DNA from 2 places in the Planctobacterium sp. AWM4_229 genome. Region 1 is predicted to be linked to the other one. Evidence: predicted binding sites of a transcription regulator. Region 1 holds the regulator's gene; the other holds the start of a gene.
What was found. Region 1 encodes NrdR, which represses ribonucleotide reductase genes. Its sites were predicted from a motif close to AAACACNANATNTNGTGTTT; they were not measured.

Region 1 (4,217 bases):
TTCATTACTTCCAGCCGCCCGGATATGCCCATTGATAAAATTAATCAAGTATTCCAGACCGAAATTAAAGCCCGTGATGGTTTGAAGTTACCGACATTACTCACATTACCCGCTGTCGCAGAGTTGAAAAACCTGCCAGCAATCATGCTCCCGCATGGTGGGCCAGAATCCTATGACACGATAGAGTTTGACTGGCTAGCGCAGTATTTCTCCAGTCGAGGTTATCTGGTCATGCAGCCGCAATTTCGAGGTTCCAAAGGCTTTGGTGCCGACTTTGTCTTGCAAGGTCGCGGTGAGTGGGGGCGTAAAATGCAGGACGACCTTACCGATACCGTGAAAACCCTGGTTAAATCAGGCTATGTAGACCCTGACAGGGTTTGTATAGTAGGTGGTAGTTATGGTGGTTACGCAGCTTTAGCTGGTGCTGCCTTTACACCTGACGTGTATCAGTGTGCAATTTCATTGAATGGTGTTGCAGATATTGAACGCATGCTAAAAGATGACCGTTACGAACACGGCAAAGATCATTGGGTGGTGGCCTACTGGAATAAACTGATCTCAAATGGTGAAGTAGATGAAGCCCACATCAAAAGTATCTCGCCAATTAATCATGTGGACAAAATTAAAATTCCAGTGTTATTAATCCATGGTACTCACGATGAAGTTGTGCCAGATCATCAATCGGAAAATATGTATGATGAGCTTGAAGATGCCGACGCTGATGTGACTTATGTTGAACTGGATGAAGGCGATCATTATCTCAGTAAAGCCGAGCATCGTATGGCTGCTCTGAAGGCAATAGATGCTTTTCTTGACAAACATTTGCCCGCTAAATAAGACTACGATGATTTCCACGGCTGGCTTGATGAGCGCATCAGGCCGGCCAATAACGAGTTTAATGCCTCTTCTTCGTATTCCCTATTTTATTTTTTGCCCCGATTAAGTTATGTTGTTGGGTATAGCAAATATTTCGAACAATTATAAATGCCAGTTGTAACGCAACTTCCAGACGATAAAAAACTACACGTTTTGTTTCGGGTTGAACCCGGCTGTATGGGTCCTGCCGGTATCGATTATATCCAGGACTACTGTAAATATGCGCAGCAGCGTGTACAGAACCTGCATGCCGAATTTGTAAAGTGGGAAATCGTCGCTCGAATGAACAAAAAGCTTCCGGAAATGCAGTTTCGTGCATTGAATAAAAATCTCACTCACGATCAGGCTGAAAAGTACCTGGCAGTGTTCGGTCAAAATCTGGAGGAGTTTGAAGAACACCTGCACGATATGCTTGCCTTGTTAGTGGACGAATTTTGGGAAAAGGACGTTAAACGAGGCTTGTAATGGCAAATTGACAGCTGGCAAGTCTGTCATCGTCTATACACCTTTCTCTTTTGGCTTGGTCAAGGCTTGAAAATAGTCTTTCAGCACCTATATTGCCTATACCACAATACACGCTTTTTCAGGTTTTCACTTCTATGATTTGTCCTTTTTGCATGACCCAGGAAACCAAAGTTATTGATTCTCGCTTGGTATCCGAAGGGGCTCAGGTGCGCCGACGCCGGGAGTGTACGCAATGTCATGAGCGCTTTACCACATTCGAAATGGCCGAGCTGGTGATGCCAAGAATAGTGAAGCGAGATGGCACCCGCGAACCCTTTAACGAGGACAAATTGCGTGCAGGCATGCAGCGGGCTTTGGAAAAGCGCCCGGTTAATACTGAAAAAGTAGAGCAAAGTGTTCATCACATAAAGTCCCATTTACGTGGCACCGGAGAGCGAGAAGTCAGCAGTGAACTGGTGGGTAACTTGATCATGGCGGAACTCATTGAATTGGACAAAGTGGCTTATGTGCGCTTCGCCTCCGTTTATCGCTCCTTTGAAGATATTAAAGAATTTGGCGAGGCAATTGCCCGACTGGGAGATTAAGATGTTCTCCGTAACCGACGCCAAACATATGGCCAGAGCGATAGAACTGGCTAAACAGGGGAGATTTACCACCAGCCCCAATCCCAATGTAGGTTGTGTCATCGTATCTGAAAGCGGCGCGCTTTTGGCAGAAGCATTCCATCAAAAAGCCGGAGAGGCCCATGCAGAGGCCGCTGCACTTGCCAATAGTACTGAATCGGTGGCAGGGGCTACCGTCTATGTCACCTTGGAGCCCTGTTCTCATTATGGCCGCACGCCGCCTTGCTGTGATGCCTTGATCGACGCCAGAGTAAAGCGCGTTGTCGTGGCGATGCAAGATCCCAATCCGAAAGTAGCTGGCCGCGGTTTTCAAAAGCTGCGTGACGCCGGGATTCAAGTGGATGTTGGCTTAATGGAAGCCGCTGCCAAAGAGCTCAATATCGGTTTTATAAAACGTCATTTGCACGGGATGCCCAAAGTGACCTTAAAAATGGCGGCGTCGCTGGATGGTAAAACGGCCCTTTCAAATACTCAAAGCAAGTGGATTACTGGTGCCGCGGCGCGTCGAGATGTGCAGCGCCACAGAGCAATGAGTTGTGCCATCATTAGTGGCTCAGGTACTGTGCTGGCAGATGACCCATCTCTTAACGTGCGCCGTGAAGATTTGCCGGAGTCAGTAGAAGCAGGTTATTCCAATGAGATAAGGCAACCACTTCGGGTGATCCTGGATGGCAGAAATCAACTGCACAGTAAATTAAAAGTTTTTGCCGATAACAATGTTCTGGTGATCAATCTGTCGCCTAATGCCGAATTATCAAAAGTCGGCATCAAACAGTGGCAAGCGCCAGCCCAAAACGGAAAAATTGATTTACGAGCCGTATTAGCCCACCTTGCGCAGATGCAACTAAATGATATTTGGTTAGAGGCAGGCAGCCGATTAGCGGGGGCATTTATCGCAGCCGAATTGGTGGATTCTCTCATTCTCTACCTTGCACCTAAACTAATGGGGCATAGCAGTTTCAGTTTGGTAGAGTTACCCGAATTCGAGAATATGCAACAGGTACCGGAACTTCAGATTACAGAAACTAAAATGGTGGGTGACGATATGAAAATCGTGGCTCACTTTCGCTAATTTATCCCGAGAGGTTAGAGTGTTTACCGGAATTATTGAATCAGTAGGGAGCATTGCTTCCATGCAGGCCCGAGGCAGCGATATGCGGGTAGCCATTACCACCGGCAAACTGGATATGTCGGACGTACAATTAGGTGACAGTATCGCAACTAATGGGGTTTGTTTGACTGTTGTCGAATTTTCTTCACAACACTACGTGGCGGATGTTTCCATGGAAACTATCAAACGCACCGGGTTCGCTAACTACTCCCAAGGCATGGCGGTTAACCTGGAAAAAGCACTGATGGCCACATCTCGTTTGGGCGGTCATATTGTCAGCGGTCATGTTGATGGGGTGGGGGAAATCGCCAGTATCGAGAATGCCGGACAAACCTGGGAAATCTGGGTAAAAGCTCCCGATAATCTGGCCAAATACATCGCTGAAAAAGGTTCAATTACGGTGGATGGTGTCAGTCTCACGGTAAATGATGTGGACGGCGCAAAATTTAAATTAACTCTGGTGCCTCATACCTTGCAAGAAACCATCATTCAGCATTATCAAGCTGGTACCAAGGTAAATCTGGAAGTTGACGTAATTGCCCGCTATCTGGAGCGCCTGATGTTAGGTGATAAAGCCGCACAAAGTCAGTCTGGCGATATCAATTTGGCATTTTTAGCTGAAAATGGTTATTTGCGATAGTACAATTCGCCACCATTCATTGCACAAACAAAAATCAGGCTGGTGTGATTGTTAATCTGAATCAGCCGAGAACCCTACAGTAAAGAATTTATGTCATTAAATAGCACCGAAGAAATACTCGAAGACATCCGCAACGGCAAGATGGTTATCCTGATGGATGATGAAGATCGTGAAAACGAAGGCGATCTCATCATGGCCGCAGAGCATATTACGCCTGAAGCTATCAATTTTATGGTGACTCACGCCAGAGGACTTGTCTGTCTACCCATGACACGTGACCGTTGTGAGACCCTCAAATTACCCTTAATGGTGGACAACAATGGTGCGCAATTCTCCACCAACTTTACGGTTTCAATCGAAGCCGCTGAAGGGGTGACTACTGGTATTTCTGCCGCTGACAGGGCCAGAACCATTTTAGCCGCCGTGGCCCCTGATGCCGTTGCTGCTGATATCGTCCAGCCCGGACATATATTTCCACTTATTGCCAAAGAAGGTGGTGTAT
Region 2 (4,217 bases), on a different contig from region 1:
TAAAACCTCAGGGATTTTTTCCGTACCATCGTAGTTAGGCACAAAATCTACCGTTTCTTTGTCCAAATCGGCTAGCAACTCAGCGGCAATTTTCGCCATGCGCACTTCGGTATAACGCATTGCAGCGGCGGAGTCACCGTCTACTGAACCAAAGTTGCCTTGACCATCTACCAGCATATATCGAAGCGAAAATGGTTGCGCCATACGCACAATCGTGTCGTAAACCGCAGAATCACCATGGGGGTGATATTTACCGATTACATCACCGACGATACGGGCAGATTTTTTGTATGGTTTGTTGTAGTCATTCTTCAACTCGTTCATGGCGAAAAGTACGCGCCTGTGAACGGGTTTCAGACCATCACGAACGTCTGGAAGTGCACGTCCTACAATTACACTCATGGCGTAATCGAGGTAGGAGTTTTTCAGCTCGTCTTCGATATTAATTGGAAGGATTTCTTTGGCGTTGTCAGTCATATACAGCCTTGTTGTTATTATTTTCGCCGATGGTTATCGGGAAACATCACTGTTCATTTGTATTTGCACGGAATAACTAGTGTTAGCTTTCCGCATATCTAAACAGGAAATAAAAGTGTTCAAGATTCTATCATCGAACTACAAAAATAAAAGATGCTGATTGGCGAATATATGTGCAAACGAACCTGTTAATGCAGCATTTGAGGCCTTATACTTGCCGAAACTTGTTTGGAGTCAGCACTTTGCAACAAAACGTAGATTATACAGAAATACAAAAATTTGCCGATTTGGCCAGTAGATGGTGGGATCTGGAAGGTGAATTTAAGCCTCTACATGACATAAATCCGCTGCGCCTGTCTTTTATTATGGAGCAAACCAATGGACTACACGGATTGCACACCCTCGACATTGGATGTGGCGGCGGTATTTTATCCGAATCCATGGCAAAAGCCGGGGCTAATGTAACGGGCATTGATATGGGGATAGAGCCCCTCGAGGTAGCGCGTTTACACGCCCTGGAATCAGGGGCCAAAGTCAATTACCAGCAAAGCTCGGCGGAAGAGTTTGTCGAAACACACTCTAACCAGTTTGATGTGGTCACTTGCCTTGAAATGTTAGAGCATGTGCCAGAGCCGTCTTCTGTCGTTGCCGCCTGCGCTAAATTGGTTAAACCCGGCGGTTGGGTATTCTTTTCCACGTTAAATAGAAACATTAAGTCCTGGTCATTGGCGGTTGTCGCGGCTGAATACGTTATGGGCATGGTTCCCAAAGGTACTCATGATTACAACAAGTTTATTAAACCTTCTGAGCTGTTGAATTGGGCAGATCACAATGGACTGCAAGCAAAAAAGATAACTGGATTGCATTACAACCCACTTTCCAAGACTTATTTCCTATCCGACCGCAATGTCGATGTTAATTATATCGTAGGCTGCAGAAAACTGTGATTGCGCCCAGAGCTATACTGTTTGATTTAGACGGAACTCTCCTGGATACCGCACCTGATTTAGGTGCGGCATTAAACTTTGTTCTAGAGCGACACGGATTTCCCGCTAAAAGTTATCAAGAGTACCGAGTGGAATCGTCTAATGGCGCACTAGGGTTGTTGAAAATGGGCATGGAGGAACAGTTTGAGAAATATGATGCTGAAGTCTTAAGAGCTCAATTGTTGGACCATTATCAAGCCAATATTTGTCAACATACCCGCCCTTTTGAGGGCATTGCTGAATTAATTGCATGTCTCGATAATAAGCGTATCCCTTGGGGGATCATAACCAATAAGCCTGGTTTTCTTACTGAGCCACTGTTAGCCCATTTTTCAGAATTTAAAAACTTCCAGGTGTGTTATTCGGGAGATACTTTCGAGCAGCGCAAACCACACCCAAAGCCTCTACTCAAGGCTGCTGAAAAACTAGAAATAGAAGCGAAAAACATCTGGTATGTCGGCGATGCCAAACGCGATATGGAAGCTGCACGTGCCGCAAAGATGGTTCCCGTTTTAGCCCGCTACGGCTATTTGACTGAGCCTGAATTGCTGCAAAGTTGGGATGTCGATATTGAGATAAATAGTGCCAATGAGCTACGACATTTACTCAGTGGAAACGCTTTCGGTTAATTAAGCTCTCCGTTTAAACAACGTTAATTTTGTCAACAAAGTACTTAGATCGCTTCAATCTAAATGAAGCGATTTTATTACTATTTGATTTATGCCAAATTAGCGGTGTAATAATCCTGTTGAAATTCCAAATATACTGAAGAGTATTAAGCTATGAAGTTAGCTTACACTAACCGAAAAAAACAGCGGCGAATAAAGCAACAGACGCCCCTATATCTTGGGTTGAAATGCGACTAAAACCCCTTTATCTTGTGTCTCAAGGATGGCAACGACACATCCTGTATTGGGGAATGGCGAGTCGAGTTCAGGTTTACAAGTACTCCTAAGAGTGCAACATAGACCAGGACACAATGTGGTAGCACAATTTTCACATCTTCGAATTCGCAGAAACATATAATAATAACAGTGGCAGCATTATGAATAATACTTTATACGTCACCAAGCGTAATGGTGAGCGTGAGCCTATTGATCTGGATAAAATTCACCGTGTTCTTGATTGGGCGGCTAAAGGCCTGACCAACGTCTCCGTGTCTCAAGTGGAGATAAAAGCGCACATTCAGTTTTATGACGGGATAAAAACTGAAGATATTCATGAGACATTAATCAAATCAGCAGCCGATCTGATTTCGACTGATAGTCCTGATTATCAATACTTCGCTGCCCGACTGGCAATCTTCCATTTGCGCAAGCGCGCTTACGGTCAATTTGAACCACCAACGTTGGTACAACACGTCAAAAAAATGGTGGAAATGGGCAAATACGACGCTCATCTGTTAGAAGATTTCAGCGAAGCTGAGTTCGAGCTAATGGACGAATACATTGATCATTGGCGTGATATGGATTTCAGCTATGCCGCAGTAAAACAGCTGGAAGGCAAGTACCTGGTGCAAAACCGGGTAACCGGTGACATCTATGAAAGCGCTCAGTTTTTATACATTCTTGTGGCGGCTTGTTTGTTTGCTAAGTACCCCACCGAAACGCGTATGAGTTACATCAAGCGTTTTTATGATGCCACATCCAAATTTAAAATTTCGCTGCCAACCCCCATTATGGCTGGTGTGAGAACCCCTACCCGCCAGTTTAGTTCTTGTGTGTTAATTGAGACCGGCGATAGCCTTGATTCAATTAACGCTACTGCGAGTGCCATCGTTAAATATGTGAGTCAACGCGCTGGTATTGGCGTAAATGCCGGTAACATTCGCGCGTTGGGCAGCCCGATTAGAGGCGGAGAAGCCTACCACACAGGTTGTATACCATTTTACAAATACTTCCAAACCGCTGTTAAAAGCTGCTCTCAAGGTGGAGTAAGAGGCGGTGCTGCTACACTTTTCTATCCCCTATGGCACATGGAAGTTGAATCGTTATTGGTACTTAAGAACAATCGTGGAGTTGAAGAAAACCGCGTTCGGCATCTTGATTATGGTGTGCAGTTTAATAAAACCATGTATCAACGCTTGATTAAAGACAGTCACATCACTTTGTTTAGCCCTTCTGATGTACCAGGCCTTTACGACGCATTCTTTGCGGATCAAGACAAGTTCGAAGCGCTATACACTAAATACGAGCAAGACCCCAGCATTCGTAAAAAGCAAATCAAAGCACTGGAATTGTTCAGTTTATTTATGCAGGAGCGAGCCAGTACAGGCCGTATCTATCTGCAGAATGTTGATCACTGTAATACCCACAGTCCCTTTGATGCCAAGGTTGCCCCGGTAAAACAAAGTAACTTGTGTTTAGAAATTGCATTGCCAACTAAGCCTTTATCTCATGTTAATGACGAAGAAGGTGAGATTGCCCTTTGTACTCTGTCCGCATTTAACTTAGGTGCAATTGAGTCTCCAGAAGATTTCAAAGAGCTTTCTGAGTTAGCGGTTAGAGCATTGGATAGCTTACTTGATTACCAAGATTATCCAGTACCAGCTGCTTACAACGCCACAATGGGACGAAGAACACTGGGAATTGGTGTTATCAATTTTGCCTACTATCTGGCTAAACACGGTGTGCGATATTCCGATAGTAGTGCCAATAATTTGGTACACGAAACCTTTGAAGCCATGCAGTATTATTTGCTGAAAGCCTCCGTAGAGCTAGCAAAGGAAAAAGGTGCCTGTCCTAAGTTTAATGA

Region 2: a site for NrdR is predicted at 2,298-2,317, ahead of nrdA (class 1a ribonucleoside-diphosphate reductase subunit alpha). Genes of this name have one in related genera too.

What each region holds. Positions count from the first base shown of each region.
Region 1 covers NZ_JBSWWX010000005.1:268,271-272,487, forward strand. The annotation lists gene ACXAGP_RS12800 (alpha/beta hydrolase family protein) at 1-837, shown strand, start outside; gene ACXAGP_RS12805 (hypothetical protein) at 985-1,341, shown strand; gene nrdR (transcriptional regulator NrdR) at 1,476-1,925, shown strand; gene ribD (bifunctional diaminohydroxyphosphoribosylaminopyrimidine deaminase/5-amino-6-(5-phosphoribosylamino)uracil reductase RibD) at 1,921-3,036, shown strand; gene ACXAGP_RS12820 (riboflavin synthase) at 3,056-3,715, shown strand; gene ribBA (bifunctional 3,4-dihydroxy-2-butanone-4-phosphate synthase/GTP cyclohydrolase II) at 3,806-4,217, shown strand, end outside.
Region 2 covers NZ_JBSWWX010000001.1:90,605-94,821, forward strand. The annotation lists gene gyrA (DNA topoisomerase (ATP-hydrolyzing) subunit A) at 1-477, opposite strand, end outside; gene ubiG (bifunctional 2-polyprenyl-6-hydroxyphenol methylase/3-demethylubiquinol 3-O-methyltransferase UbiG) at 720-1,424, shown strand; gene ACXAGP_RS00460 (HAD family hydrolase) at 1,421-2,092, shown strand; gene nrdA (class 1a ribonucleoside-diphosphate reductase subunit alpha) at 2,509-4,217, shown strand, end outside.